DNA from 3 places in the Pseudomonas sp. P4_D7 genome. Region 3 is predicted to be linked to each of the others. Evidence: predicted binding sites of a transcription regulator. Region 3 holds the regulator's gene; each other region holds the start of a gene.

Region 1 (10,481 bases), on a different contig from region 3:
GGATCCGACGGTGTTGCAGCAGGTCGAGGTGACGGATCAAGGGTTGGTGGTGTGGTTCAACAACGAGCCCAAGCTGCACGGCGAAATCATCGATGGCACGGTGGCGCTGCTGTTTCAGGCTGAGGGCCCGGCGCAGAAGGGCCAGCTCAAGCTCAATGGCAAAGATGTGAACTGGCGGACGCGAGCGAGTGACGGAGGGTTGTTGCTGACGGTGCTGGCGGCGCGGCCGCTGCAGGGCGATTGGGTCGGCAGTGAGGTCGATGACCGCTGGCGGCTGGAAATCCATCTCCGCGAGTAATAAAAGCGGGAATCCCTGACCTGCCTGTATCAGGGTTCCCAAAACGGGTGGACTTCGCTGCTAGCGTCGGTCCGGTGTAAAGAGGGAACCCCCGGCCTGCCTGTACCAAGGATCCCAAAAGGGTGGGCTCGTCGCGTTGCGGTATGAGCCCGGTGTAAAGAGGGGAATCCCCGGCCTGCCTGTACCAAGGTCCCCGAAACGGGTGGTGAATCGAATCACCTGTAAGAGGTATTGCAGGGGGCGTGCCAGGTTTTCATTTGCTGAAACAAAAAAGCTGATCAGAGACATCAAAGCCCCGAAATTCGGGGCTTTGATGTTTATGAAAACGGGTTTATCAGCGTTTTCAGGGTTGAGTTGTGGCGATGCGGCTGTGCGCGATCGCGGGTCATTGTGCATTGATGCGGTGCACGGTGGCCCCTCACCCTAACCCTCTCCCAGAGGGAGAGGGGACTGACCGAGTTGCTGGTTCAAGTTGCGCCGACCTGAAATATTGAGCCGAATTCAGGTTTCGAAAACATCCGGGATCTGCGCCCTCTCCCTCTGGGAGAGGGCTGAGATGGATCCTGAGCACGCAGCAATCCTCAAGCGAACAAACCGTTAACCCTCATCCCCCTCATCATCATCCCCGCCATCGACCTTCATCCCCAATTCCTTGATCTTGCGCGTCAGGGTATTGCGCCCCCAGCCCAGCAACACGGCGGCATCGCGACGACGCCCGGCGGTGTGCTTCAAAGCCGTCTCGATCATGATCCGCTCGAACGCCGGTACCGCGCTGTCGAGCAGGCTCGACTGGCCACGCGCCAACGCCTGATCGGCCCACTGACGCAGTGCTTGCTCCCAATTGGTCACTGGCGCCGAGTCCTGCGGCAGGTTCAGCAGTTCTGGCGGCAGGTCGCTGATGTGCACTTCGCGCCCGGACGCCATCACGGTGATCCAGCGGCAGGTGTTCTCCAACTGACGCACGTTGCCGCCCCACGGCAGGTTCTTCAGGTATTCCTCGGTCTCGCTCTTCAGCAGCTTCGGTTCCACCGCCAGTTCTTGCGCAGCGCGGCTGAGGAAGTGCTTGGCCAGGGTCGGGATGTCTTCACGACGATCCGACAGGCGCGGGATGTGGATACGGATTACGTTGAGGCGGTGGAACAAGTCCTCGCGGAACTTGCCGGCGTGCACCAGGGTTTCCAGATTCTGGTGTGTCGCGGCGATGATGCGCACATCGACTTTGACCGGCACGTGGCCGCCCACACGATAGAATTCGCCATCGGCGAGAACCCGGAGCAAGCGGGTTTGGGTGTCGGCCGGCATATCACCGATTTCATCGAGGAACAGTGTGCCGCCGTCGGCCTGTTCGAAACGCCCGCGACGCAAATTTGCTGCGCCGGTGAACGCGCCTTTCTCATGGCCGAACAGTTCGGATTCCATCAGATCCTTGGGGATCGCCGCCATGTTCAGCGCGATGAATGGCGAGGCCGCGCGCGGACTGTGGCGGTGCAGGGCATGGGCGACCAGTTCTTTACCGGTACCGGATTCGCCGTTGATCAACACGGTAATGTTGGAGTGGCTCAAGCGGCCGATGGCGCGAAACACTTCCTGCATCGCCGGCGCTTCGCCGATGATTTCCGGGGTGCGCGTCAGTGCCGGCACCACTTCCAGGCCTTGCTGTTCTTGTGCGTGCTGGTTCGCACGTTTGACCAGCGAGACCGCCTCATCGACATCGAACGGCTTCGGCAGGTACTCGAACGCGCCGCCCTGATACGAGGCGACAGCGCTGTCCAGATCGGAGTGAGCGGTCATGATGATGACCGGCAACCGTGGGTGCTGCTCGCGAATCCGCGCCAGCAGATCCAGACCGCTGGCACCGGGCATGCGAATGTCGGAAATGATCACGTCCGGCTGCTGACGGGCCAAGCGACTCATCACGCCATCGGCGCTGTCGAAGCTCTGGGTGGTCATGCCTTCCTGCTGCAAGGCTTTTTCCAGAACCCAACGGATAGAACGGTCGTCATCGACGATCCACACGGTTTCACTACGGCTCATGTCGATGTGGCTCCTTGTTCCAGTGGCAAAAAGATCGAGAAGGTGGTGTGGCCTGGATGGCTGTCACACTCGATCAGGCCCTGGTGCTGGCTGATGATGTTCTGGGTAATGGCCAGGCCGAGTCCGGTACCGTCCGGGCGTCCGCTGACCATGGGAAAGAAAATGGTTTCCTGAAGTTCCGCCGGGATCCCCGGGCCGTTGTCGATGATTTCGATCTTGGTCACCAGACGATGGCGGACGTGGCCGATGGTGAACTGGCGCATGGTCCGGGTACGCAGGCTTATGCGGCCAAGGCGCAATTCGTTCTGGCTGCTGATCGCTTGCATCGCGTTGCGTACGATGTTCAACACCGCCTGAATCATTTGTTCGCGGTCGATCAGCACGTCGGGGATGCTTGGGTCGTAATCACGCACCAAGGTGATGCAGCCCTGGCTTTCCGCTTCGACCAGTTGGCAGACGCGCTCCAGCACTTCATGAACGTTGCACATCGCCAGCGACGGCAACTTGTTCGAGCCGAGCATGCGGTCGACCAGATTGCGCAGGCGGTCGGCCTCTTCAATGATCACGTTGGTGTAGTCGCGCAGGCTGTCTTCCGGCAGCTCGCGGGCCAGCAGTTGCGCGGCGCCACGGATGCCGCCGAGCGGATTCTTGATCTCGTGAGCGAGGCCGCGTACCAACATCTTGCTGGTCTCCTGCTTGGACAGCTGCGCCTCCTCCTTGGTGATCCGCAGCAGCCGGTCACGCGGATGGACCTCCAGCAGGAGCATGGTCGCGCCATTGCTGAGGATTGGCGTCACCGCGTAATCCACGGTCAATGTCTGGCCAGTGAGGGCGGTGAGCATCGCCTCGCGCTTGGTGAAGGGATGCGCCTGCTCTACGGCCTGACGCAGTGAATTCAGCGCCTCGGTGGATTCGGTGAACAGCTCGCTGATGAACTGCCCATGGCTGCGCTGCCCGCTGATGGCGAGGAGCATCTCCGCCGCCGGGTTCATGTACTCAAGGCGCAATTCGGCGTCGAGCAGGATGGTGGCGGTGGTCAGGTTGTCGAGCAGCAAACGGTGGATTGCGTCGCTAATAGTCATCGGAGCCTCTTTTGGGGGCGGAGCGTGCGCAACAAGCAAGCGTCGGTGAACGGAAAATGCAAAAACCAAACCAAGGCTCCGAAAAGAAGCGTTCGTCGCCTGAAACAGGCGTTTGACGCTCGTTTGAGTGGCAGGGTGCCAGCTCGAACGGGAAGTTTCGAACCAAAATGGGTTGGAATGTGAGTACGGTGCAGTCCGTTGCACCAATATAGTGCGCAAAGCTGGGCGGAGTTAGAAGAAACGCAGGAAGGGGTTTTTCGGCTCGGGCGGTTTGTCTTTCAGCGGGCATTCCGGGCGCACGCCGTAGTCGTCGGCGACGCAGGGTTTGACTTGGCGTTTCTGCGCTAGGGAAATGCGTAGCATGTGGAAGGGCTGGTTGGCGGTGCGTTCGACGGTGCGTCCTTCCATGTCGAGGATTTCAACCGAGAGATTGTGGCTGCCACGATCGATGTTGCTGAGCGGGAAGACCGGGCTCAGGCCGGGCTCGCCGGTGGCTTGGCCATCCAGTAGCAGTCGATAACGATGACCTTTTTGCAGACCCGGTTCGCTGGTGACGCTGACGATGATTTCGCCGGCGCTGCTGCGAATCGTTGCATCGGGTTCAGGTACCAGAATGCGCAGCATGTCGTAGTGGAAGGGTGGTTGCTCTGGGGTTTTTTTTGCAGTTGTGACTGGCACGGCGACGGTGGGGTTTGCGGACATGCGATTGCTGTTCGCGATCGGTACGCGCTTGGCATTGCCACGCGGCTGGTCGGTGTAGACGCGATTGCCTTGGGCATCGATATAAGTGAACACCTCAGCCGATGCTTGCAGCGTGAGCAGCGCCAGCCCCGCAATCAGCCACGCACGAATCATGGCTTGTGCACCCGCTGTACGCTGAGAGGGACTGGCGCGCTCTGCTGGATGACCGTCTGCCCGTCAATCACCTGCACCGCTAGACGATGTTCGCCGCGATCAACGTTCACCAATTGCAGGATCGGCACGTTGCTCGGCTGGCCGTAAGGCTCATCGTCCAATACCAGCCTTAACTGATGAGGCGGTCGAAGGCGTGGCTTGATCAGCACATTGACGGTGAAGGTGCCGTTGTTCGCGCGCAATGCTTCTTCGGTGGGCAGTCCGGCGAGTTCAAGAATGTCGTAGGCGTTGCGCGCAGGTTCACGGTTGTCGGTTTCGGGCGCGGGTGGTGCGCTGGGCGCCTGCGGCTCGACCCGATTGAGCGGCGGCAATTCCACCGGTTGTGCCTGCACGCCGTCCGGCGAGTGATCGCTGTACACCGTGTGGCCGTTGGCATCGGTGTATTTGTAGATCTGCGCGGCGGCGGGCAGGGCGATCATCAGCAATAGAATGTAGAGAAAGGTGCGACCCATGAAATCGACCGGGATTGAAAGCGATGGGGTGCAGCATAGGACAGGTGTGGCGGTTGGCCCAACCCTGCACACATCCAGAGATCATTCATACACCACAATTGATCGTTCCCACGCTCTGCGTGGGTACGCCTCAAGGGACGCTCCGCGTCCAGTGACGCGGAGCGTCACGGGCTGCATTCCCACGCGGAGCGTGGGAACGATCAGCATCACGTCATAAATCGCGGGCAATAAAAAAGGCCTCCCGAAGGAGGCCTCTTTCACTCACGCCACTTAACGCAGCGCTACCGGATCAGCAGCTGTAGTACAGCTCATATTCCAGTGGGTGTACGAAGGTGCGAACCTTGATTTCTTCTTCCGATTTCAGCGCGATGTAAGCGTCGATGAAGTCGTCGGAGAACACGCCGCCCTTGGTCAGGAACGCGCGGCCCTTGTCCAGCTCTTCCAGGGCTTCTTTCAGGCTGCCGCAAACTTGCGGGATCTCTTTCGCCTCTTCAGGCGGCAGGTCGTACAGGTTTTTGTCAGCTGCGTCGCCTGGGTGGATCTTGTTCTGGATACCGTCCAGACCGGCCATCAGCAGAGCTGCGAAGGCCAGGTACGGGTTGGCAGCCGGATCCGGGAAGCGTGCTTCGATACGGCGGGCTTTCGGGCTCGACACGTAAGGAATACGGATCGAAGCGGAACGGTTGCGGGCCGAGTAGGCCAGCATTACCGGAGCTTCGAAGCCTGGTACCAGACGCTTGTAGGAGTTGGTCGCCGGGTTGGTGAAGCCGTTCAAGGCCTTACCGTGTTTGATGATGCCGCCGATGAAGTACAGAGCGGTATCGGACAGACCGGCATAGCCTTCACCGGCGAAGGTGTTCTTGCCGTCTTTCCAGATCGACATGTGTACGTGCATGCCCGAACCGTTGTCGCCGTACAGTGGCTTCGGCATGAAGGTCGCGGTGCGGCCGTAAGCGTCAGCAACGTTGTGCACAACGTACTTCAGGGTTTGGGTTTCGTCGGCTTTCTTCACCAGGGTGTTGAACTTGACGCCGATTTCGTTCTGGCCGGCAGTCGCCACTTCGTGGTGGTGAACTTCGACGGTCAGGCCCATTTCTTCCAGTGCGTTGCACATGGAGGTACGGATTTCGTGGTCGTGGTCGAACGGCGGAACCGGGAAGTAGCCGCCTTTGACGCCTGGACGGTGACCTTTGTTGCCGCCTTCGATGTCCTGGTCGGACATCCACGAACCTTGCTCGGAGTAGATCTTGAACATCGAGCCGGAGATGTCCGACTTGAATTTCACCGAGTCAAAGATGAAGAACTCAGGCTCAGGACCGGCGAACACAGTGTCACCGATACCGGTGGCTTTCAGGTGTTCTTCGGCGCGCTTGGCGATCGCACGTGGGTCGCGGTCGTAGCCTTGCATGCTCGAAGGTTCGATGATGTCGCACACCAGGATCAGGGTGGCGTCTTCGGTGAACGGGTCGAGAACCGCAGTTTCGTCAACCGGCATCAGGATCATGTCGGAGGCTTCGATGCCTTTCCAGCCAGCAATGGAGGAACCGTCGAACATCTTGCCGACTTCGAAGAAGTCTTCATCCAGCGCATCGCGAGCCGGCATGGTCACGTGGTGCTGAGTGCCTTTGGTGTCCGTGAAGCGCAGATCAATCCACTTGACGTCATGATCTTTGATGAGTTGAACCGTCTTCGACATATGTCCTCCGGGTGGCTTCGGGCTTGGTAGTGGATGCCCTTGAATTTGGGTGATGCCGGCGCGAATACTCTGCCAAGGCAACCTGCCTCACAAGGGAGCAAATTGCATGCCAGTGCCCCAGCATGGGTTTTTTGCCCCAAATTCACGCTTATAAAGGTGCAAAGCACCTGATTGTGGAAAATCTCGCCCTCTAATGTAGCGTCTTGAGTCAGAAATGACCTGTTTTGGTGCGCGCTAAACCTTCTGCACATTAACTGGTTAAACCTTGAGCAATTTCCGCTATAATCCGCGCCCCCCTTTTTCGGCTGGCCGTTCGCGCGCTGTTTTCATGAAACTAATCGTAAAAGTCTTCCCCGAGATCACCATCAAAAGCCGACCTGTCCGGACGAAGTTCATCCGCCAGTTGGCCAAGAACATCCGCACCGTGCTCCGTGACCTGGACCCGGCCGTGGTGGTGAACGGTGTGTGGGACAATCTCGAGCTGGAAACCCGCGTTACCGACCCCAAAGCCTTGAAAGAGATGGGTGAGCGCCTGACCTGCATGCCGGGCATCGCGCACTTTCTGCAGATCGACGAGTACCCGCTGGGCGACTTCGACGACATCACCGAGAAGTGCAAACAGCACTACGGCGATGCACTGGCCGGGAAGATTTTCTCGGTGCGCTGCAAGCGCGCGGGCAAGCACACCTTCAGCTCGATGGACGTCGAAAAATACGTCGGCAGCAAGCTGCGCCGTGAGTGCGGTGCCGCTGGTATCGACCTGAAAGCACCGGAAATCGAAGTCCGCATCGAAGTTCGCGACAAACGGTTGTTTGTCATTCACAGCCAGCACAACGGCATCGGCGGTTACCCGCTCGGTGCGTTGGAGCAGACGCTGGTATTGATGTCCGGCGGCTTTGACTCAACCGTTGCGGCGTACCAGATCATTCGTCGCGGCCTGATGACGCACTTCTGCTTCTTCAATCTGGGCGGTCGTGCCCATGAATTGGGCGTGATGGAAGTCGCGCATTTCATCTGGAAGAAGTACGGCAGCTCGCAACGCGTGCTATTTGTCAGTGTTCCGTTCGAAGAAGTGTTGGGCGAAATTCTCGGCAAAGTCGATAACAGTCATATGGGCGTCGTATTGAAGCGTATGATGTTGCGCGCGGCTTCCAACATCGCCGATCGCCTGCACATCGAAGCGCTGGTCACCGGCGAGGCGATCTCCCAGGTGTCGAGCCAGACCCTGCCGAATCTGTCGGTGATCGACTGCGTGACCGACAAACTGGTCCTGCGTCCGCTGATCGTGGCGCACAAGCAGGACATCATCGACACGGCCAATGAGATCGGCACCGCCGATTTCGCCCGGCACATGCCGGAGTACTGCGGGGTCATTTCGGTCAATCCGAAGACGGCCGCCAAACGCGGTCGCGTTGAGCACGAAGAGAAAGAATTCGACATGGCGGTGCTCGAGCGTGCGCTCGAAAACGCCAAACTGGTGCCGATCGATCGGGTGATCGACGAATTGGGCCAGGACGTACAGATTGAAGAAGTCAGCGAAGCACTGGCCGGTCAGATCGTGATCGACATCCGTCACCCGGATGCCGCCGAGGATGAGCCGCTGGAACTCGCTGGCGTAGAAGTACAGACGATGCCGTTCTACGCAGTGAACGCTCGTTTCAAGGAGCTGGATCCGACTCGCCAGTACCTGCTGTATTGCGACAAAGGCGTGATGAGTCGCCTGCATGCTCACCATTTGCTCAGTGAGGGGCATGCCAATGTGCGCGTTTATCGACCGAGCTAAGTGCCCGGGGCTGTTTGCCTGTGGCCTGCGTCACCGGCCCCCCGACACCGCCGTCAAGCTGTAACGGCCATGCCGGACACTACTGCTAATCGCTGCCAAGACTTGTCAGCAAACCGAATCCTCTGATCGAGATACACAAGTGATCGAAAATCTACGCAACATCGCCATCATTGCCCACGTTGACCATGGTAAGACCACCCTGGTAGACAAACTCCTGCGTCAATCCGGCACCCTGGAGCGCAACGAGCTCAACGACGAGCGCGTGATGGACTCCAACGACCAGGAAAAAGAGCGCGGTATTACCATTCTGGCGAAAAACACCGCCATCAACTGGAACGGCTACCACATCAACATCGTGGACACCCCGGGCCACGCCGACTTCGGCGGCGAAGTTGAACGTGTAATGTCGATGGTCGACTCCGTTCTGCTGCTGGTTGACGCTCAAGACGGCCCTATGCCGCAAACCCGTTTCGTGACCAAGAAGGCTTTCGAAGCCGGCCTGCGTCCAATCGTGGTAATCAACAAGGTTGACCGTCCAGGCGCGCGTCCGGACTGGGTTCTGGATCAGATCTTCGACCTGTTCGACAACCTCGGTGCGACCGAAGAACAACTGGACTTCCAGGTTGTTTACGCCTCGGCCCTGAACGGCATTGCCGGTCTGGATCACACCGCCATGGCTGAAGACATGACCCCGCTGTACCAAGCGGTAGTCGACCACGTTCCGCCTCCGGCCGTTGACCGTGACGGCGCGTTCCAGATGCAGATCTCCGCTCTGGACTACAACAGCTTCCTGGGTGTTATCGGTGTTGGCCGTATCGCTCGTGGCCGCGTCAAGCCGAACACCCCGGTTGTGGCGATCGGTGCCGACGGCAAGCGCCGTAACGGCCGTATCCTGAAACTGATGGGTCACCACGGTCTGCACCGCATCGACGTTGAAGAAGCTGCAGCAGGCGATATCGTTTGCATCAGCGGTATGGACTCGCTGTTCATCTCCGACACCCTGTGCCACCCGGACACTGTCGAGGCGATGAAGCCTCTGACCGTTGACGAGCCAACCGTTTCGATGACCTTCCAGGTAAACGACTCGCCATTCTGCGGTAAAGAAGGCAAGTTCGTGACGTCCCGCAACATCAAGGACCGTCTGGACAAAGAGCTGCTGTACAACGTTGCACTGCGCGTTGAAGAAGGCGACACCGCTGACAAGTTCAAGGTTTCCGGCCGTGGTGAGCTGCACCTCTCGGTACTGATCGAAACCATGCGTCGCGAAGGCTTCGAGCTGGCCCTGGGCCGTCCTGAAGTGATCATTCGTGAAGTGAACGGCGTTAAACAAGAACCGTTCGAAAACGTGACCATCGACATCCCTGAAGAAGCTCAGGGCAAGGTCATGGAAGAGATGGGTCTGCGTAAAGGCGACCTGAGCAACATGGTGCCGGATGGCAAGGGCCGTGTTCGTCTGGAGTACAACATCCCTGCTCGCGGTCTGATCGGTTTCCGTAACCAGTTCCTGACCCTGACCAACGGTGCTGGCATCCTGACCTCGATCTTCGATCGCTACGACACCGTCAAGTCGGGCCACATGTCCGGCCGTCAGAACGGCGTTCTGGTTTCGGTTGAAACCGGCAAGGCACTGACCTACTCGCTGGAAACCCTGCAGGCTCGTGGCAAGCTGTTCGTAGAACACGGCCAGGAGATCTACAACGGTCAAATCGTTGGTCAGAACAGCCGCGACAACGACCTGGGTGTAAACCCGACCAAAGGCAAGAAGCTCGACAACATGCGTGCTTCGGGTAAAGACGAAACCATCGCTCTGGTACCACCTGTTCGCTTCACTCTGGAACAGGCTCTGGAATACATCCAGGAAGACGAGCTGTGCGAAGTTACTCCTAAGTCCATCCGTCTTCGCAAGAAGATCCTGGACGAAAGCGAGCGTACCCGCGCTGCCAAGAAAGCCAAGGCGTAATTTAGCCTGAGCTTGAAAAAACGCCCCCGGTCGCGAGACCGGGGGCGTTTTTGTTTGTCTGGGATAAGTGTGTTGAAGCTGAAAAGCCCCTCACCCTAGCCCTCCCGAAACGTCGGACCGCCCGTAGGGAGAGGGGACTGACCGAGTTGTTCTTTGGCTTTGCATCGACCTCAGGTTTGGAAGCGACAGAGATCGGCTCCCTCTCCCTCGGAAGAGGGCTGGGGTGAGGGGCTGGGGTTTAACGGCTACCGAAGAACTCAG
Region 2 (10,481 bases), on a different contig from region 3:
GTAGCTATGAATGCCGATTTTCCAGGCACCGAACAGCGCGCAAATCACGATGACCTGACCGATCAGCCCAGCAGTTTTCGGTGACAGCCGATCGGCGAGCATGCCCATGATGAAGCGCAACACGGCGCCAGCAAGGATCGGCGTGGCGACGACGAGACCGCGTTGTTGCGTGGTTAGCTGCAGGTCGGCGGCAATCTGCACCGCCAGCGGGCCGAGCAGGTACCAGACCATGAAGCTCAGGTCGAAATACAGGAAGGCCGCGAACAGGGTCGGGGTGTGGCCGGATTTCCAGAAGCTTGAATTCATCGCGCACCTCAGCTGAAAAGAGTCTCGAAAGGAGTCATGCAACAGCAGGTGGGGCGCCGCCACGGCCGCACCACCGGCCCCGGTCTGTGGGGCCAAAACGCAAAAACGCCGCTCCCTGATGCGCCGGTTGGGCGAACGGGTGAGCGACGTCTTTGTCGTAGGTGGGGCAACCGCCGTTGGTTACCTGTGCGTTTTACTTAGCGAGATTTGTGCCAATAACCTGAAAATCAAAAGCCCCTCACCCTAGCCCTCTCCCAGAGGGAGAGGGGACTGACCGAGGTGTCGGACCTCAAACATCGACCTGAAACACCGAGTCGATTATGGATTCACAGAAGGAATTGCAGGTCGGCGTATTTCCCGAGCATCCCCCAATCGGTTCCCTCTCCCTCCGGGAGAGGGCTAGGGTGAGGGGCTCTTAAGCTGTCAGAACACCTCAGCCCAATAACTCACTCATCGCAATAATCTGCTCCGCCACCTGAATCAGCTTCTGCTGCCGACTCATCGCCTGGCGCCGCATCAAGGTGTAAGCCTCTTCCTCATTGCAATCCTTCATCTTCATCAACAACCCCTTGGCCAACTCAATGCGCTTACGTTCAGCCAATTGCTGATCACGCGCCTGCAACTGCGCGCGCAAGGCCTGATCACTCTCGAATCGTGCCATCGCCACATCGAGAATCGGCTGCAAGCGCTGGGCGTGAATGCCTTCGACGATGTACGCACTGACCCCGGACTTGATCGCCTGACGCATCACACCGGGGTCATGCTCGTCGGTAAACATCACGATCGGCCGTGGCTGGTCGCGGCTGACCAGTACCACTTGCTCCATGACATCGCGGCTCGGTGACTCGGTATCGATCAGGATCACGTCCGGGCGCACCGTTTCGACGCGCGCGGGCAGGTCGATGGTCAGGCCGGACTCGTCGATCACCTCGAAACCGGCCTCGGTCAACGCAGCTTTCAGGCGCCCGACTTTTTTCGCTGTGTCGTTGATCAACAGAATACGCAACATGTTCGCGGTCTCCTGTCAGCGGCGGGCGAGAAGGGGGGCGTCGTCGTTCAGCGCGTGCAACTTGAAACTGCGCGCGTAAGCAGCCGGGTCGCTGCCGTCCCAGACTTTGCCGTCGAGCAACTGGCTGCTGCGCATGTCAGTGCCCCATGCGGCGACGCCGACAGCGGTGGCGGCGTCGCGGTAGACGTCCAGCCGCTGAACCTGGCGGGCGACGGCGAGGTAATCCGGATCTTCGCGCAGCAAACCCCAGCGGCGGAACTGGGTCATGAACCACATGCCGTCCGACAGATACGGCAGATTCACTTCACCGTTGCCGTGAAAACGCAGCGCATGCGGATCCTGCCAGCGATTGCCGAGGCCATCGGCGTAATCACCGAGAAAACGCGGTTCGATGCACGCCACTGGCGCATCGAGATATTCCGGCGCGCTAAGCAACTGCGCGGTGCTGCGGCGGTTTTCCGGGCTTTCTTCGATGAAGCGGCTGGCTTCAAGGATCGCCATCACCAACGCCCGTGCGGTGTTCGGATACTGCTCGACAAATTCGCGAGTGCAACCAAGGACTTTTTCCGGATGATCGGGCCAGATGGTCTGGCTGGTGGCCAGGGTAAAACCGAGATTCTGCTGCACTGCACTGGCGGCCCACGGTTCGCCGACGCAAAAACCGTCGATACGCCCGGCTTGCAGGTGCGCGACCATTTGCGGCGGCGGCACCACCACGCTGTCGACGTCCTGCAATGGATGAATGCCCTGGCTCGCCAGCCAGTAATACAGCCACATGGCATGAGTGCCGGTGGGGAAGGTCTGCGCGAAGGTGAGTTTTGCGCGGCTTTGGTGCACGTGCCGGTCCAGTGCTTCAGGACTGCTCACGCCGAGGTTTTGCAGGCCGTGAGAGAGGTTGAGGCTCTGACCGTTCTGATTCAGGCCCATCAGTACGGCCATATCCGTCGGGGCGACCCCGCCGATACCCAGGTGCACGGCGTAGATCAGTCCGTACAAACTGTGCGCGGCGTCGAGTTCGCCGCTGACCAGATTGTCGCGCAGATTCGCCCATGAGCTCTGGCGCTTGAGGTTCAGCGTCAATCCATAAGGCTGGGCGAAGCCCTGTGTGGCTGCGACCACCACCGACGCGCAATCGCTCAGGGCCATGAAGCCGAGGTTGATCGCGCTTTTTTCCGGGGCATCGCTGCCATTGACCCAGGCCAGTGGCCCTACCGAAGGTTCATTCATCCAACGTACCTCGAAAAAAAAGCGCCGCCCCGGACTTTGCGCAGGCAAACCCCGAAGACGACGCCATTGTCCGTGCCCGCCTGCCGTCATTGACCGGCGCGCTGATAGCCAGGAGGGTGCAAGGCATATGCCAGTGCCAGTGATTTGCGCGTGCGCCTCGCGCCGCAGGTCGATGCCCGGCTATAATCGCCGCCTCTTTTCGCCGCCCGAGTCATCGCCGCCCATGTACACCCTGGCCCGTCAGCTGTTGTTCAAACTTTCCCCGGAAACCTCCCACGATCTGTCGCTGGATCTGATCGGCGCGGGTGGGCGTTTGGGCCTCAACGGCTTGCTGTGCAAGGCGCCGGCAAAGAAGCCGGTGACGGTCATGGGCCTGGAGTTTCCGAACCCGGTGGGGCTGGCGGCCGGTCTGGACAAGAACGGCGCGGCCATCGATGGCTTCGCGCAACTGGGTTTCGGTTTTGTTGAAATCGGCACCGTGACCCCACGCCCGCAGCCGGGCAACCCGAAACCACGGATCTTCCGCCTGCCGGAAGCCGAGGCGATCATCAACCGCATGGGTTTCAACAACCTCGGTGTCGATAACCTGCTGGCGCGTGTGGCCGCGGCGAAATACAAAGGCGTGCTGGGCATCAACATCGGCAAGAACTTCGATACGCCGGTTGAGCGCGCGGTCGACGATTACCTGATCTGCCTGGACAAGGTTTACGCCCACGCCAGCTATGTGACAGTCAACGTCAGCTCGCCGAACACTCCGGGCCTGCGCAGCCTGCAATTTGGTGATTCGCTCAAGCAGTTGCTCGCCGATCTGGCTACCCGCCGCGCCGAACTGGCCTTGCGTCACGGCAAGCATGTGCCGCTGGCGATCAAGATCGCGCCGGACATGACCGATGAAGAAACCGCACAGGTTGCTCAGGCGCTGATCGAAACCGGCATGGACGCGGTGATCGCGACCAACACCACCCTGAGCCGTGTTGGCGTCGAAGGCATGGAGCATGGCGACGAGGCGGGCGGTTTGTCCGGCGCACCAGTGCGGGAGAAGAGCACCAATACCGTGAAGGTGCTGGCGGGTGAGTTGGCTGGGCGGTTGCCGATCATTGCGGCTGGCGGGATTACCGAAGGCAAGCATGCTGCCGAGAAGATTCTGGCCGGTGCGAGCCCGCTATCGCGAGCAGGCTCACTCCTACAGGTTATGCGCTCGGCACAAAAATCCATGCAATAAAAAGGGCTCCTCGAAGGAGCCCCTGGGCCGCAGCCCGCCGTCCGGGAAGGACGTGCATGGTAAGTCGTTACAAATTCAGATTGTCGTGTCGGAATTAATGCCCTGTGTCAGCCGACGGCGTGAAGTTCGTTGAGTCTGTGGATTCCCGCAGTGCCGGTCATACCGTCCCAGTTGTCGCCGCGTCCTTCTCGCCAGCCGTTAATCCAGGCTTGGCGTACCGACGGTAGAGTAAATGGGCAAAGCTCACGGGATTTGCCACCAACGCCATATTGATATCCGCGCAAAAATGCTCTTTCCAACGGATCACGCTTAAGTCTTCTCATAGGGTGTTTCCCTCACTTGTTGACTGTTTTGTGTCGCGTTGACCTCAACTGAGGTCTGGCAGAAGAAACCTGCCATGGTGCGGCTCGCTGCCGGCGTGGCGAGCCAAGGTGTTGACGCCGTTGCGACGTCAACCTGTGTTCAGTTCTAACCAATGAGTCACACCGAGGGAATGATCGTTTTGTCATAAGGACGTAACGAAATTGGTGCTACAGCCATAAGTAACGACGGGTTTCATGCACGGTTTTTCAGCAAACCCCGGTATGATCGGCCCCGCGCTGCATGATGGGGTTAATTCTTTAGTGAGAATGACCCACGTTTGCGCTGGGGTATAAAGCGACGAAGGGTCGCTTTAAGACTTTTTGTTTCATCAACTTTTTTATCTGTCCCGGCATCTAAGCTCTTTTAACCCGAGCAGCGGGGATGGAACGGCACACCTTCGTGCCACGCGGGCGTTCTTTTAGAAAAGCGCCTGATTGAAAACCGGATCGGCAATGCGTTGCCGATTCACTAGCCAAAGGCTCTGGAAATACCATGTCCGACCGTTTCGAACTCTTCCTCACTTGCCCTAAAGGTCTTGAAGGCCTGCTCATCGAGGAAGCCGTCGGGCTTGGCCTTGAAGAAGCGCGCGAGCACACTTCCGCCGTGCGTGGCATGGCGACCATGGAAACCGCTTATCGCCTGTGCCTCTGGTCGCGTCTGGCCAACCGCGTGTTGCTGGTACTCAAGCGTTTCCCGATGAAAGACGCTGAAGACCTGTACCACGGTGTGCTCGACATCGAGTGGCAGGATCACATGCTCAGCGACGGCACCCTGGCCGTTGAATTCAGCGGCCACGGCTCAGGCATCGACAACACCCACTTCGGTGCCCTGAAAGTCAAAGACGCCATCGTCGACAAACTGCGCACGCCGCAGGGCGACCGTCCTTCGATCGATAAGCTCAACCCGGACCTGCGCATTCACCTGCGTCTGGATCGCGGCGAAGCGATTCTCTCCCTTGACCTGTCCGGCCACAGCCTGCACCAGCGCGGTTACCGTCTGCAGCAGGGCGCTGCACCGCTGAAGGAAAACCTCGCGGCGGCGATCCTGATCCGTTCCGGCTGGCCGCGCATTGCCGCTGAAGGCGGCGCGCTGGCTGACCCGATGTGCGGTGTCGGTACGTTCCTCGTCGAAGCCGGCATGATCGCCGCTGATATGGCGCCGAACCTGCGCCGTGAGCAGTGGGGCTTCACCGCATGGCTCGGTCACGTGCCGGCGCTGTGGAAAAAACTCCACGAAGAAGCGGTCGAGCGTGCCGCTGCCGGTCTGGCCAAGCCACCGCTGTGGATTCGTGGTTATGAAGCTGACCCACGTCTGATTCAGCCAGGCCGCAACAACGTTGAGCGTGCTGGCCTGAGCGAGTGGATCAAGATCTACCAGGGCGAAGTCGCGACCTTCGAGCCGCGTCCGGATCAGAACCAGAAAGGTCTGGTCATCTGCAACCCGCCGTACGGCGAGCGTCTCGGTGACGAGGCCAGCCTGCTGTATCTCTACCAGAACCTCGGCGAGCGCCTACGTCAGGCTTGCCTGAACTGGGAAGCGGCGGTGTTCACCGGCGCCCCGGATCTGGGCAAGCGCATGGGCATTCGTAGCCACAAACAGTATTCGTTCTGGAACGGCGCGCTGCCGTGCAAACTGCTGTTGATCAAAGTGCTGCCGGATCAGTTCGTCACCGGCGAGCGGCGTACCCCGGAACAGCGTCAGGCCGAGCGTGAGCAAGCGGCTTACGACCAGACCCCGGACGAGCCGCAAGAGCGCAAGTTCAACAAGAACGGTAACCCGATCAAACCGACGCCAGCCCCGGCACCGGTGATCGAGCAACCGCGCTTGAGCGAAGGCGGGCAGATGTTTGCCAACCGTCTGCAGAAAAACCTCAAGGCCATGGGCAAGTGGGTCAAGCGCGAAGGCATCGATTGCTACCGCGTCTACGATGCCGACATGCCTGAATATGCGATGGCCATCGACCTGTACCACGATTGGGTGCACGTCCAGGAATACGCCGCGCCAAAATCGATCGACCCGGAAAAAGCCTCGGCGCGCATGTTCGACGCGCTGGCGGCCATTCCGCAGGCGCTGAACGTTGACAAGAGCCGCGTGGTGGTCAAACGCCGCGAGCGCCAGAGCGGCACCAAGCAGTACGAGCGTCAGGCTGCACAGGGCAAGTTCAATGAAGTCAGCGAGGGCGGCGTGAAGTTGCTGGTCAACCTCACCGACTACCTCGACACCGGCCTGTTCCTCGATCACCGGCCAATGCGCATGCGTATTCAGAAAGAGGCCGCCGGCAAGCGCTTCCTCAATCTGTTCTGCTACACCGCGACCGCCAGCGTGCACGCGGCCAAGGGCGGCGCGCGCAGCACCACCAGCGTCGACCTGTCGAAAACCTACCTCGACTGGGCACGCCGCAACCTGTCGTTGAACGGCTTCTCGGACAAGAACCGTCTGGAGCAGGGCGATGTGATGGCGTGGCTGGAAAGCAGCCGTGACGAGTACGACCTGATCTTCATCGATCCGCCGACCTTCTCCAACTCCAAGCGCATGGAAGGCATCTTCGACGTGCAACGTGACCAGGTGCAGTTGATCGACCTGGCCATGGCGCGTCTGGCGCCGGGCGGTGTGCTGTATTTCTCCAACAACTTCCGCAAGTTCCAGCTGGAAGAAAACCTCGCCGAGCGTTACGCGGTCGAGGAAATCAGCGCGCAGACCATCGATGCGGATTTCGCCCGTAACACCAAGATCCACCGCGCCTGGAAAATCACGGCTCGTTGACGCTTTGCGCAATTGGATCCACAGAGCCTTGATTTTTAAAGGCTCCGTGGATCTGCCCGCGCTAGCTAAATTAGTGGCTAATAGCTATAACTCACACACGGTCAATGGGGTTTTCCCGTAAATGCTGGCGTAGTGTGAGTTGTCTTTATGTCGTTGCACCCCGTGCGCCCAAAGATTCTGGGTTTCATCAGCGAAGACGTCTCGGCCTGGCTGGTCGCGCTACTGGTATTGCTCGCCGGCGGGGTTCTCACGGGGCTGCTCGCCTGGGCCACCCTCAATCAATTCCAGCAACAGACCCGTCAGCGTTTTCAACTGCTGGCCAACGAACGTTACACCCGCATCGAAGAACGCTTTCAGGATCAGGAGCAACGCCTCGATGGCCTGCGCCGCTTCTTCGCCAACTCTGAATCGGTGTCCCGCGCCGAATTCGACGGTTACACCCACCCCTTATTGATGCGTACCCAGGCCTATTCGTTTGCCCTCAAGCTCAATGGGGCCGAGCGCGCTGCATTTGAGCAGCGCGTGCGTGACGAAGGCCTGACCCACTTCACGATTCGTGAGCTGAATGCGCAGGGCGAACTGCAACTGGCGGGCGAACGCGAGGAATACGTGCCGGTGCTCTACAGCCAGACGCAGAGTCGACTTGGCTCACCGTTGGGTTATGACCTGCTGGCGCAACCCTTGCGCCGGGACACCCTGCAACGTGCCGACAAACGCGGCGGGCTGGCGGTGTCGCAACCGATGCACCTGGTCAGCATCGAGCCGTCCTACGCGCGCGGTGTGCTGCTGGTGGCGCCAGTGAGTCGTAATGGCGAGCGCCAGTCGTTTGGCTACGTGATGGCGGTAATCAGCATGCGCCAGTTGCTGGCCGATGGTCTGCCGGATGCCTTCCATGATTATCTGTCGGTGCGCATTCTCGACATGTCGACCAATGATCAGCACGAAGTGTTGTTCGAGTCGACCAATGAGCCGGCGCCGAGCGACCTGTCGGCCACGCGATTACTGCGCATGGCCGATCACGACTATCAGGTCGATATCCTGCCGAGCGACGCCTTCGCGCAGGCCAACCATTCGTCGGTCGGCAGTGTGATTATCCTGGGGGGCTTGCTCAGTCTGCTGCTCAGCGCCTTGCTCTACGTGTTGGTCAGTCAACGTCAGCGCGCCCTGCGCATGGTCGAATTGCGCACCCAGGAACTGCACGCCAGCGAACAGGAGCTGCGCGGCACCCACGGCCAGTTACGCGGCGTGCTGAATGCGGCGACGCAGGTGGCGATCATTGCCACCGACTTGCGCGGCGTGATCAACACCTTCAACCCCGGCGCCGAACAAATGCTCGGTTACAGCAGTGCCGAAGTCGTCGGGCACATGACCCTGGAAAACCTGCACCTGCCCCGTGAGCTGATGGCCCGCGCTGCCGAGTTGAGTGCGCGCTACGGGAAAAGCATCCCGACCTGCCACGCGATGCTGGTCGAGGGCGGTGAGGTCGGCGGCCACGAAGCCCGGGAGTGGACGCTGGTGCGCAGCGATGGCAGTCATTTGCCGGTGAACATGCTCGCCACGCCGGTGCTCGATGAACAAGGGTTGTGGGTCGGGCATCTGGCGATCTGCATCGACATCACTGAGCGCAAGCGCGTGCACGAGGTGCTGGCGGCGCGGGATGTGTTGCTGAAGAAACTCAGCGCGCACGTGCCCGGCGGTATTTATCAGTTCAGGATGGAATTCGATGGGCGCTTCAGCGTGATCTACGCCAGCGACGGCATCCGCGAGATCTACGAGCTGGAGCCGGACGTGCTGTTGTTCAACGCCGAAGCGATCTTCACGCGCATTCATCCACAGGACGTTACTCGTGTGCGCTCTTCCATTCGCGCCTCGGCCGACAGCCTCAGCCCATGGCGCGAGGAATACCGCGTGCAACTGCCCGAGCGCGGCCTGCGCTGGGTGCGCGGCGAGGCGACGCCGGAAGAGCTGCCGGGCGGCGGCGTGCTTTGGCACGGCTATATCTCGGATATTTCTGACCTCAAACGCGTCGAGGAAGAGTTGCGGGCGCTGTCGGTGACCGATTCGCTGACCGGCATCCACAACCGGCGCTACTTCCAGGAACGCCTGACCACGGAAATGGCCCGGGTCGAGCGCGGCGGCGGCGAGCTGTCGGTGATCATGCTTGATATTGACCACTTCAAACGTATCAACGATCAGTACGGCCACGCTGTGGGCGACCGGGTGCTGCAAGCGGTGTGCGAACGCATCGGCCATCGATTGCGGCGCACCGATGTGTTCTGTCGCTTGGGCGGCGAGGAATTCATGGTGCTGTGCCCGGACATCGACGGCGAGCATGCGCACACGCTGGCGGTTGAGTTGTGGCAGGGTTTGCGCAGTGCGCCGGTGGATGTAGTTGGCGTGGTGACCGCGAGTTTCGGTATCGCCAGTTGGCGACCGGGGGAGGGCGCGGACGCGCTGCTGTTGCGGGCGGATTCGGGCGTGTATATGGCGAAGCAGCGCGGGCGTGATCGCGTCGAACAGATGAGCTAAGCCGCGACGCTGTTCCCTTGTAGGAGTGAGCCTGCTCGCGATTGCGGTATGTCAGTCACACATGATGTATCTGGACTGACGCTATCGCGAGCAGGCTCACTCCTACAGGAGCCGCGGTGATCAGAGAACCGAAGCGGTCTGCGCCAGTTTCGGCTGCTTGTACAGATCCAGCAGCACCTGATCGAGCACCGACGATGCCCCAAACGGTGCCTTGTCATTGAGGATCGCCACCACTGCCCAGGTGTTGCCATTCACATCACGGCTGAAGCCGGCGATCGCGCGCACGGTGTTCAGGGTGCCGGTCTTGACGTGAGCCTCACCGCGCATCGCCGTGGTTTTCAGGCGTTTACGCATGGTGCCGTCAGTACCGGCGATCGGCAGCGAGCTGATGTATTCAGCGGCATACGGGCTGTGCCACGCCGCTTGCAGCATGCTCGCCATCTCACGGGCGCTGACACGTTCGGCGCGAGACAAACCGGAGCCATTCTCCATCACCAGATGCGGTGCGGTGATGCCTTTCTTCGCCATCCACTGACGCACTACGCGTTGCGCTGCCTTGGCGTCATCACCGTCGGCGTCGTTGCGGAAGCGTTGGCCAAGGCTGAGGAACAGCTGCTGGGCCATGGTGTTGTTACTGTATTTGTTGATGTCGCGGATGATTTCCGCCAGGTCCGGCGAGTAGGCACGAGCCAGCAGTTTCGCGTTGCTCGGGGTCGAGGCCAGACGATCCTTGCCCTGAATGCTGCCACCCAGTTCTTTCCAGATCGCGCGCACGGCGCCGGCGGTGTAGGTCGCGTGGTCGAGCAGCGACAGATAAGTCTGCGAACTGCAACCTTCGCCCAACTGGCCGGCCACGGTCACGGTCACGCTGCCATCGGCCTGCGGCACCGGGTTGTAGCGCACGCCGCCGGTGCATTGTTTGGAAGGCAGCGCTTTGACAGTGTTTTCGATACGCACGCTGGCAATCGGCGGCTCAACCGAGATCAGCACCCGGCCGTTATCGTTACGGGCAACAAAGCGCAGGGCCTTGAGGTTGACCAGCAAGGAGTCGGGTTTGACCAG
Region 3 (10,481 bases):
CAGGCCACCTTCAGGCGCCTTGGCCTTGATGTAGCCGCCTTCAACGTCGATCACCGCGCCCATGGCTTCGAGGCCACGGATGTGCAGGTCAACCGGACGCGAACCGATAGCGCAACCGCCAGGCAGTGCCACTTCGGCTTCACCGAAACGGGCAACCATCGGGCCCAGTACCAGGATCGACGCACGCATGGTTTTCACCAGTTCGTACGGCGCGATCAGGGTCTTGATGGTGCGCGGGTCGATTTCGACGCTGAGTTTTTCGTCGATCACCGGCTCGATGCCCATGCGACCGAACAGCTCGATCATGGTGGTGATGTCGTGCAAGTGCGGCAGGTTGCCAACGGTCACCGGGCCATCGCACAGCAGGGTGGCGGCCAGGATCGGCAGGGCGGAGTTTTTTGCGCCGGAAATGCGGATCTCGCCATCAAGACGAGCGCCACCGGTAATAATCAATTTATCCATAAGAATCTCGACGCCCTTAGGCTCAGGTGCGCTCGGCCCAGGCCGCGCTGCTGAAAAATTTCATAGTGACCGCATGGATGCTGCCATCGATGATCCATGGGTTCAAATGGGCATAGACCTGCTGCTGACGCTTCACCGGGCTCAACGCCGCCAGTTCATCGCTAATCACGTTCAGCAGGAAATTGCAGCCTTCGCCCTCAACTTCTACCAACGTTCCGGGCAGCTTTCCTTCAAGGAAGCTCTTCACTTCTACGGCCTGCATGCTCAACCTCAATCGGCGCCCTGTGCGCACGGGTCGGACATCATACAAAAAAGCCCCGCGCCTGCGAACCCCGCATGGCAGGACTCTGACGGGGGGCTTCTTTATAGATGTGGGTTCAGGGGTGCGCCAACAGTTCGGTCAGTTCACTGACCTGAGCAATTTCGCGCATGTCTTCGGGCATCGCACGGATGCTGACAGCCTTGCCGGCCGCATTCGCATCGCGCATGAAGCACAGCAGCAACGATAAACCGACGCTGCTGGACTTCTTCACCGCCGAGCAATCGATCACCAGCGAAGAGGCCTTGCTGGACTTGATCAGCGCCTGGCCTTGCTTGCGCAGGTCAGCGCCGGTGCGATAGTCCAGCACTCCGCTAAGCAGAAGCTCGTCGACATCACTCATACGAACTGCGGCCTCATTCATTGCGCGGGGTTCTTTTCGGTGGCTTCTTTGGCCTTGGCCACTTCCCCGGCCCAACCATTGATGGTCTTGTCCAGATCGTTGCCATTGCGCTGCATCGCGTCGGCGAACTGATCGCGGAACAGTTTGCCGATGTTGATGCCGTTGATGATCACGTTGCGCAGTTTCCACTCGCCGTTGATCTTCTCCAGCGTGTACTGCACAGGATAGATTGCGCCGCTGCTGCCCTTGACGGTCATGTTTACGCTGGTGCGATCGCCCGATTCGTCCTTGGCAGGGTCAACGGTGATGCCCTGGTTGTTGTACTCAAGCAGAGCGTTGCCGTAGAACTGGAACAGGCCTTTCTTGAAGTTTTCCTGGAAGGTCTGCATCTGCGCCGGCGTGGCCTTGCGCGAGTACTTGACCGTCATGATGCTCTTGGAAATGCCTTCGGCATCCACCACTGGCCCGACGATGTTGTTGAGCGCCGTGTAGAAATCCGTCGGGTCCTGCTTGTATTTCTCTTTGTTGGCAGCCAGGTCGGCCAGCAACCGGGTGGTGGTGTCCTGCACCAGATCATGTGCCGAAGTCGCAGCAGCCACGGCGTTACCCATCAACGGCAAGGCCGCCAACAGCACCAACAGGCTGCGTCGCAAGATAGAGATCATTCAAAAGCTCCTCATTTGGCGTCTTTGCTAACGGTATTGAGCAGGAATTTACCGATAAGGTCTTCCAGTACCAGTGACGACTGCGTGTCGTGGATGGTTCCACCATCCTTCAGCGGCTTGTCTTCTCCGCCAACGCTGATACCGATGTACTTCTCGCCCAGCAGACCAGCGGTCAGGATAGACGCTGTGGAGTCGGTCGGAAGATTGTCGACCTTTTTATCCACTTGCAGGGTGACCCGACCGGTGAAGCTGTCGCGATCCAGATCGATCGCCGTGACCTTGCCGATGGTCACACCGGCCATGGTCACTTTGGCTCTGACCGTCAAACCGGCGATATTGTCAAAGTAGGCATAAAGTTTATAGGTGTCGGTGGTCGACGTCGGAGACAGACCACTGACCCGCAAAGCAAGCAGCAACAAGGCCAGGATCCCTGCCAGCAGGAACAGGCCGACACCGATTTCCAGGGTGCGGTTTTGCATCAGAAATCTCCAAACATCAAAGCGGTCAGAATAAAGTCCAGGCCGAGCACTGCCAGCGAGGCAAACACCACGGTCTTGGTGGTAGCACGACTGATGCCCTCGGAAGTGGGCTCACAGTCATAGCCTTGGAATACGGCAATCCAGGTCACTACAAAGGCGAAAACAATACTTTTGATCACGCCATTGAGCACATCACTGGTGAAATTCACGCTGTTCTGCATGTTCGCCCAATAAGAGCCTTCATACACACCCAGCCAGTCGACAGCCACCCACGAACCGCCCCAGATGCCTACCACGCTGAAAATCATCGCCAGCACCGGCAGGGAAATGAAGCCGGCCCACAGGCGCGGGGCAATGATGTACTTGAGCGGATCGACACCGATCATTTCCAGGCTGGACAGCTGTTCGGTGGACTTCATGTTGCCGATCTCGGCGGTCAGTGCCGAACCGGCACGACCGGCGAACAACAGCGCCGTCACCACCGGGCCGAGTTCACGCAGCAGGGTCAGCGCAACCATCTGCCCCACCGCCTGCTCCGAACCGTAGCTCGACAGAATGCTGAAACCCTGCAGCGCCAGCACCATGCCGATGAAGATCCCGGAAACAACAATGATCACCAGCGACATTACGCCGACCGAATGCAGTTGCTTGACCAGCAGGCCGAAGCCACCACTGATGCCACCGCGACCCAACAACGCGTGAAACAGAAACAGCGTCGCACGACCGAACACCGCGACGGCATCGATCGCCGCCTCGCCGAACCGGCGTACGCGTTCTATTAATGAAATTCTGCGCATCAGCGCTTCCCCAGAAGATCTGCGCGGTAATCCGTCGCTGGAAAATGGTACGGCACCGGGCCATCGGGATCGCCGGTCATGAACTGACGGATACGCGGCTCGTCCGAGTTCATCAACTCGTCCGGCGTACCCTGCCCCAGCACCTGACCATCACCGACGACATAGATGTAGTCGGCAATGCTCGCGGTTTCGGCCAGATCGTGGGACACCACGATACTGGTGATCCCCAGCGCGTCGTTGAGCAGGCGAATCAGACGGACCAGCACGCCCATGGCGATCGGGTCCTGCCCGACGAACGGTTCGTCGTACATGAGGATCTGCGGATCGAGCGCAATCGCTCGCGCCAGTGCGACGCGGCGCTTCATGCCACCGGACAGTTCGTCCGGCATCAGCTCGATGGCACCGCGCAGACCGACCGCCTGCAATTTGAGCAGGACGATGTCGCGGATCATTTCTTCCGGCAAATCGGTATGAACACGCAGGGGGAAAGCCACGTTCTCGAAAACATCGAGATCGGTGAACAGTGCGCCGCTTTGAAACAGCACACCCATGTGCTTTCGCGCATCGAACAGATCGCTGCGCGAAAGCGCAGGCAGGTTCTGGCCGTTGACCCAGACTTCGCCGCTGGCAGGGCGCAGTTGTGCCCCCATCAATCGCAGCAGCGTGGTCTTGCCACACCCGGAAGGTCCCATGATGCCGGTGACCTTGCCGCGCGGGATGCGAATATCGACGTTATTGAAAATGCTGCGCGCACCGCGCTTGAAGGAGACTCCCTTCAGCTCGACCGCGTAGGCGTTATCGGCACTCATCTAAACTCCTTGCGATGCAGCCTCTCACTCGGACGCCTGTCTTTACTTAAAAAGTACGTACATCCCGGGCAGGCCGAACTGGCGGCGAACTATATCACTGCAAAGGCTACGCGCCCAAGGCTTGTACCAGCCTGTGTTCGGCGATATGACAGGTGCGCAGGCTCTTTTCCCGGGTTTTGGTAACGAGTAATGACAAAGCACGACGAACTTGCGTGAGGCTTTGCAACATAACCGCTATAATCGCCGCCTTTTCATCGGGCTATACGATTTCTGACATGAGCCAATCCAGCGACCTGATTCAATCGGCACAACGCACCATCCAACTCGAAGTGGAAGCCGTACAAGGCTTGTTGCCCCATATCGACGCCGATTTCGTACGCGCTTGCGAGATGATTCTGGCCAGTAAAGGCCGTGTAGTCGTGGTTGGCATGGGCAAGTCCGGGCACATCGGCAACAAGATTGCAGCCACCCTGGCCAGCACCGGCACCCCGGCCTTTTTTGTCCACCCGGCCGAAGCCAGTCATGGCGACATGGGCATGATCACTCGTGACGATGTGATTCTGGCCCTGTCGAACTCCGGCTCGACCAATGAAATCGTAACCCTGCTGCCGTTGATCAAACGTCTGGGCATCCAGCTGATCAGCGTCACCGGCAACCCGCAATCGCCGCTGGCCAAGGCTGCCGAGGTCAATCTCAATGTTCATGTCGAGCATGAAGCCTGCCCGCTGAACCTGGCACCGACCTCGTCGACGACCGCAGCACTGGTCATGGGCGATGCGCTGGCCGTGGCACTGCTGGAAGCACGCGGCTTCACCGCCGAAGATTTCGCTTTCTCGCACCCGGGTGGCGCCCTCGGCCGTCGCCTGCTGCTGAAAGTGGAAAACGTCATGCACGCCGGACAAGAGTTGCCGCAAGTCCAACGCGGCACGCTGCTCAAGGACGCACTGATGGAAATGACCCGTAAAGGTCTGGGCATGACCGTCATCCTTGAAACCGACGGTAAACTCGCCGGGATCTTCACCGACGGCGACTTGCGCCGCACGCTGGATCGCAGCATCGACATCCGCAGCGCCACCATCGACCAGGTAATGACGGCCCACGGCAAGACTGCCCGCCCGGAAATGCTGGCCGCCGAAGCCCTGAAAATCATGGAAGATCACCGAATCAACGCATTGGTAGTCGTAGACGAGGAAGATCGCCCGGTCGGCGCCTTCAACCTCTCCGACCTGCTGCGCGCAGGAGTCATGTAATGAGCAACGATCTGCTGCAACGCGGCAAAGCGATCAAACTGGCGGTTTTCGACGTCGACGGCGTCCTCACCGACGGGCGCCTGTACTTCCTTGAAGACGGCAGCGAGTTCAAGACCTTCAACACCCTCGACGGTCAAGGCATCAAAATGCTGATGAACGCCGGCGTGCAGACCGCTATCATCAGCGGCCGCAAGACACCCGTCGTTGAACGTCGAGCGAAAAACCTGGGGATTCCCCACCTGTTTCAGGGCCGTGAAGACAAACTGGTCGTGCTCGACGGCCTGCTTGCGCAACTGGGCCTAAGCTATGAAGAAGTCGCCTACCTCGGTGACGATCTGCCCGACCTGCCGGTGATTCGCCGGGTAGGCTTGGGCATGGCCGTGGCCAACGCTGCCGATTTCGTCCGCGAACACGCCCATGGCGTTACCCGCGCCCGTGGTGGCGAAGGCGCCGCCCGCGAATTCTGCGAATTGATCCTGCGCGCCCAGGGCCGCCTCGATGCGGCCAACGCCGCGTACCTGTGAGCCAAACCATGTTCAGCAAAAAATTTCGTAACTTCCTGCTGTTCGGCTGCATCGCTGCGATTTTCGCAGCGGTCGGCTATTGGAATATCAGCCCGGAACGCTTTCTCGACAAACCACCGGTCACCTCGGTTGAAACGCCTATCGACTGGTATGCAACCAACACGCATACCCTGCAATACCTGCCGGATGGCAAGGTGCAGTATGAGATGACGTCCGAAAAAGCCGAGCACGTGAAGGCAACCGACGTCACGCTCGTGACCAAACCCGACCTGAACATGTATCGCGGAACAGAATTTCCGTGGCACGTTACCAGTGAGCGCGGTGAAGTGAACTCAGGCGGCACCGAAGTCGAACTGATCGACTCGGTACGCGTTGCGCGCACCGATGAAAAGAAGCGTGACATCCTGATCACGTCCACTCGCATGACCGTGTTCCCGCAGCAGGAATATGCGCAGACCGAGCAACCCGTTAGAATCGACGGCGCTGGCGGTGTATCGACTGGCGTTGGAATGAAAGCGTACCTGAAGGAAAGCAGGATACACCTGCTATCGAACGTAAGAGGACAGTATGAGGCTCGTTAAAACCCTCCCTATTTTGCTCAGTCTGGGCGCAGCACTGGGAAGCGTGAGCGCCTGGGCTCTGCCGAACGATCAGCAGCAACCTATCCGCATTCAGGCCGACGACGCCCAACTGGACGACAAGAACGGCATCGCCACCTATAAAGGTGATGTGATCATCACCCAAGGTTCGATGATCGTTAAAGGCAACACCGTCACCATGACTCGCGCGCCGAATGGAGATATCGACGTGGTGACCTCCGTGGGCAACCTGGCTTATTTCGAGCAGTTGCAAACCCAGGGGGACACCAAACCGGTTCAAGGCTACGGCGTGACGATTCAATACCATGCCCAGCAAAACCGCGTCGTGCTGATCGACAAGGCCAAGGTCGTCGACAAAGACGGCAACGTCACTCAGGGCGAGAAAATCGTCTACGACACCGTGAAGAAACTGGCCAGCGCTGGTCGCGCTACCGGCAGCAAGGTCACCGAAACGCGTCCGCGCATCGACATGGTGATCCAGCCGAAGAAGAAAACCGACGAGAAAACCCAGTAATGGCAACTCTGAAAGCTCAGCACCTGGCCAAGGCCTATAAAAGCCGCCAGGTCGTGCGTGACGTCAGCCTGTCGATCGACAGCGGCCAGATCGTCGGCCTGCTCGGCCCGAACGGTGCCGGCAAGACCACGTGCTTCTACATGATCGTCGGCCTGGTACAGGCCGATCAGGGTCGCGTGCTGATCGACGATCTGGACGTCAGCCACCAGCCGATGCACGGTCGCGCCAAGGCCGGTATCGGCTATCTGCCGCAAGAAGCGTCGATCTTCCGAAAACTGTCGGTGGCCGACAACATCATGGCCATCCTCGAGACCCGTCAGGAGCTCGACAAGGCCGGCCGTCGCAAGGAGCTGGAAAGCCTGCTGCAGGAATTCCACATCAGCCACATCCGCGACAACCTTGGCATGAGCCTGTCCGGTGGTGAACGTCGCCGGGTGGAAATCGCTCGTGCATTGGCAACGGCACCAAAATTCATTCTGCTCGACGAACCGTTCGCCGGTGTCGATCCGATCTCGGTCGGCGACATCAAGCAGATCATCCACCACCTCAAGGCCAAGGGCATCGGTGTATTGATCACCGACCACAACGTCCGTGAGACGCTGGACATCTGCGAAACCGCTTACATCGTCAACGATGGTCAACTGATCGCCGAAGGCGATGCAGAAACCATCCTGGCCAACGATCTGGTCAAGGAAGTGTATCTGGGCCACGAGTTCCGCTTGTAAGCGTAACAGTGCCCGGTGCGCCGCCCGGGCGCTGTATCGATTCAAGCAGGAATTAATACGCTTTAATTGTTACAGCGCTCTAGGCAAACACTTCAGTTTCAGGCATATAATTTGCTTAAGTTTGGCGCCCCGGCGCCCTGTAGTGGATGGCGCATAGCGCCGGCGAATAAGGTGTTAAGCCCCTGCCATGAAACCATCGCTAGTCTTGAGAATGGGCCAGCAGCTGACGATGACACCGCAGCTGCAACAGGCCATCCGCCTGCTCCAATTGTCGACCCTGGATCTGCAACAGGAAATCCAGGAGGCTCTGGAATCCAATCCGATGCTCGAACGCCAGGAAGAAGGCGAAGACTTCGACAATTCCGACCCTATGGCCGACAACGCCGAACAGAAGCCCAACACCGAGATCCAGGAACCCTCGTATCAGGAAACCGCGCCGACGGTGGACAACCTGGAGGAAGGTGACTGGAGCGAGCGTATCCCCAACGAACTGCCGGTCGATACCGCCTGGGAAGACGTCTATCAGACCAGCGCCAGCAGCCTGCCCAGCAGCGATGACGACGAATGGGACTTCACCACCCGCACGTCCGCCGGCGAGAGCCTGCAAAGCCACCTGCTGTGGCAACTGAACCTGGCACCGATGTCCGACACCGATCGCCTGATCGCCGTCACCCTGATCGATTGCATCAACAATCAGGGCTACCTGGACGAAACCCTCGAAGAAATCCTCGAGGCGTTCGATCCGGAACTCGACATCGAACTCGATGAAATCGAAGCCGTCCTGCACCGCATTCAGCAATTCGAACCTGCTGGTATCGGCGCGCGCAACCTTAGTGAATGCCTGCTGCTGCAATTGCGTCAGCTACCCGCCAAGACGCCTTGGCTGGCTGAAGCGAAACGTTTGGTCAGCGATTACATCGACCTGCTCGGCAGCCGCGATTACAGCCAGTTGATGCGCCGCATGAAGCTCAAGGAAGACGAGCTGCGCCAGGTCATCGAACTGGTGCAAAGCCTCAATCCGCGCCCTGGCTCGCAAATCGAATCCACTGAAGCCGAATACGTTGTCCCTGACGTCATCGTGCGCAAGGACAACGAGCGCTGGCTGGTCGAGCTGAATCAGGAATCGGTGCCGCGTCTGCGCGTCAACGCCCAGTACGCCGGTTTCGTCCGCCGTGCCGACACCAGCGCCGACAACACCTTCATGCGCAATCAGTTGCAGGAAGCCCGCTGGTTCATCAAGAGCCTGCAGAGCCGCAACGAAACCCTGATGAAAGTAGCCACCCAGATCGTCGAGCATCAGCGCGGTTTTCTGGAGTACGGCGACGAGGCCATGAAACCGTTGGTTCTGCACGACATCGCTGAAGCGGTCGGCATGCACGAATCGACCATTTCCCGGGTGACCACACAGAAATTCATGCATACCCCGCGCGGTATTTATGAACTGAAATACTTTTTCTCCAGCCACGTCAGCACCTCCGAAGGCGGCGAATGCTCGTCCACGGCGATCCGCGCGATCATCAAAAAACTGGTTGCCGCGGAAAATCAGAAAAAGCCGTTGAGTGACAGCAAGATCGCTGGTTTACTGGAGGCACAAGGCATTCAGGTGGCTCGCCGCACCGTCGCCAAGTACCGCGAATCCCTCGGGATCGCGCCTTCGAGCGAACGCAAGCGGTTGATGTAAGCCACGTTACAGCGTTCCAGTGGCAGGCTATCCAGCCTGCCGCTTTATGCACTGGCAACGAAGGAGAAGCTGTATGCAAGTCAACATCAGTGGACACCAACTGGAAGTGACCCAACCTCTGCGTTCCTACATCGAGGAAAAACTCCAACGACTGGAGCGCCATTTCGACAAGATCACCAACGTGCAAGTCACGATGTGCGTCGAAAAGCTGAAGCAGAAAATCGAAGCCACCTTGCATATACCCGGCAGCGAAGTGGTCGCCAACGCGGAACATACCGATATGTACGCGGCGATCGACGCCTTGACCGACAAGCTGGATAAACAACTCAAAAAGCATAAGGAAAAGACCCAGAGCCTGCTCCAGGGCGCTACCGGTCGATAACCCCCCACCCCATGATCCGACTTGAAAGTATCCTGACCCCCGGCCGTTCCCTCGTGAACGTGCCGGGCGGCAGTAAAAAGAAAGCCCTCGAACAAATTGCCAACCTGATCGCCCGCGAAGTGGCGGATCTGGAGATGCAAGATGTCTACGAGGCACTGATTGCCCGTGAAAAACTCGGTTCCACCGGTTTTGGTAACGGCATCGCCATTCCCCATTGCCGCCTCAAGGGTTGCACAGCACCGATCAGTGCGCTGATGCACCTTGATGCTCCGATTGATTTCGACGCCATTGACGGCGCACCGGTTGACCTGCTGTTTGTTTTGCTGGTCCCGGAGGCTGCCACCGATGCGCACCTGGAGCTGCTGCGCCAGATCGCCAGCATGCTCGATCGCAAGGAAGTGCGTGAAAAACTGCGCAGCGCTCCAAGCAATGAAGCGTTGTATCAGGTTGTCCTGGACGAGCAGAACGGGCACTAATCATGCGCTTGATCATCGTCAGTGGCCGTTCCGGCTCGGGTAAAAGTACGGCTCTGGATGTCCTTGAGGACAACGGCTATTACTGCATCGACAACCTGCCCGCAGGCTTGCTGCCGGAACTGGCCGAACGCGCGCTGATTCACACGGAACTGGCGCAGCCGCTGGTAGCCGTGTCCATCGATGCGCGCAACCTGCCGAGCCACCTGACACGCTTTCCCGAACTGCTTGAAGATGTCCGGGCCAAACACATCCAGTGCGACGTCCTGTATCTGGACGCCGACGAAGAAACCCTGCTCAAGCGTTTCTCCGAAACCCGCCGTCGTCACCCGCTGAGCAACGCCAACCGCTCACTGGCCGAGGCGATCCAGGATGAAACCGCCCTGCTCGGCCCGATTGCCGACCTCGCGGACCTGAAGATCAACACCACCAATTTGAACCTGTACCAGTTGCGCGACT

Evidence for each region. Region 3 encodes sigma-54, which starts transcription at its own class of promoters, with help from an activator protein. Its sites were predicted from a motif close to ANTGGCATNNANNTTGCTNT; they were not measured.
Region 1: the regulator sigma-54 is predicted to act here: its motif matches at 6,572-6,591, upstream of glnA (type I glutamate--ammonia ligase).
Region 2: the regulator sigma-54 is predicted to act here: its motif matches at 2,658-2,677, upstream of AC1DVF_RS06170 (CmpA/NrtA family ABC transporter substrate-binding protein).

The regions. Positions count from the first base shown of each region.
Region 1 is NZ_JBFUIR010000002.1:71,507-81,987, forward strand. Features, by position in the region: gene AC1DVF_RS01745 (hypothetical protein) at 1-298, shown strand, start outside; gene ntrC (nitrogen regulation protein NR(I)) at 896-2,332, opposite strand; gene glnL (nitrogen regulation protein NR(II)) at 2,329-3,414, opposite strand; gene AC1DVF_RS01760 (DUF4124 domain-containing protein) at 3,646-4,269, opposite strand; gene AC1DVF_RS01765 (DUF4124 domain-containing protein) at 4,266-4,781, opposite strand; gene glnA (type I glutamate--ammonia ligase) at 5,071-6,477, opposite strand; gene thiI (tRNA uracil 4-sulfurtransferase ThiI) at 6,806-8,260, shown strand; gene typA (translational GTPase TypA) at 8,400-10,220, shown strand.
Region 2 is NZ_JBFUIR010000005.1:151,407-161,887, reverse strand. Features, by position in the region: gene AC1DVF_RS06180 (nitrate/nitrite transporter) at 1-306, opposite strand, end outside; gene AC1DVF_RS06175 (ANTAR domain-containing response regulator) at 740-1,315, opposite strand; gene AC1DVF_RS06170 (CmpA/NrtA family ABC transporter substrate-binding protein) at 1,331-2,542, opposite strand; partial or broken gene AC1DVF_RS06165 (quinone-dependent dihydroorotate dehydrogenase) at 2,766-3,701, shown strand; gene rmf (ribosome modulation factor) at 3,872-4,087, opposite strand; gene rlmKL (bifunctional 23S rRNA (guanine(2069)-N(7))-methyltransferase RlmK/23S rRNA (guanine(2445)-N(2))-methyltransferase RlmL) at 4,620-6,890, shown strand; gene AC1DVF_RS06150 (sensor domain-containing diguanylate cyclase) at 7,038-9,419, shown strand; gene dacB (D-alanyl-D-alanine carboxypeptidase/D-alanyl-D-alanine endopeptidase) at 9,540-10,481, opposite strand, start outside.
Region 3 is NZ_JBFUIR010000038.1:13,874-24,354, forward strand. Features, by position in the region: gene murA (UDP-N-acetylglucosamine 1-carboxyvinyltransferase) at 1-462, opposite strand, end outside; gene AC1DVF_RS21375 (BolA family protein) at 485-724, opposite strand; gene AC1DVF_RS21380 (STAS domain-containing protein) at 840-1,145, opposite strand; gene AC1DVF_RS21385 (MlaC/ttg2D family ABC transporter substrate-binding protein) at 1,142-1,789, opposite strand; gene mlaD (outer membrane lipid asymmetry maintenance protein MlaD) at 1,801-2,268, opposite strand; gene mlaE (lipid asymmetry maintenance ABC transporter permease subunit MlaE) at 2,268-3,065, opposite strand; gene AC1DVF_RS21400 (ATP-binding cassette domain-containing protein) at 3,065-3,874, opposite strand; gene AC1DVF_RS21405 (KpsF/GutQ family sugar-phosphate isomerase) at 4,150-5,124, shown strand; gene AC1DVF_RS21410 (KdsC family phosphatase) at 5,124-5,648, shown strand; gene lptC (LPS export ABC transporter periplasmic protein LptC) at 5,657-6,229, shown strand; gene lptA (lipopolysaccharide transport periplasmic protein LptA) at 6,216-6,761, shown strand; gene lptB (LPS export ABC transporter ATP-binding protein) at 6,761-7,486, shown strand; gene AC1DVF_RS21430 (RNA polymerase factor sigma-54) at 7,674-9,167, shown strand; gene hpf (ribosome hibernation-promoting factor, HPF/YfiA family) at 9,241-9,549, shown strand; gene ptsN (PTS IIA-like nitrogen regulatory protein PtsN) at 9,561-10,025, shown strand; gene rapZ (RNase adapter RapZ) at 10,028-10,481, shown strand, end outside.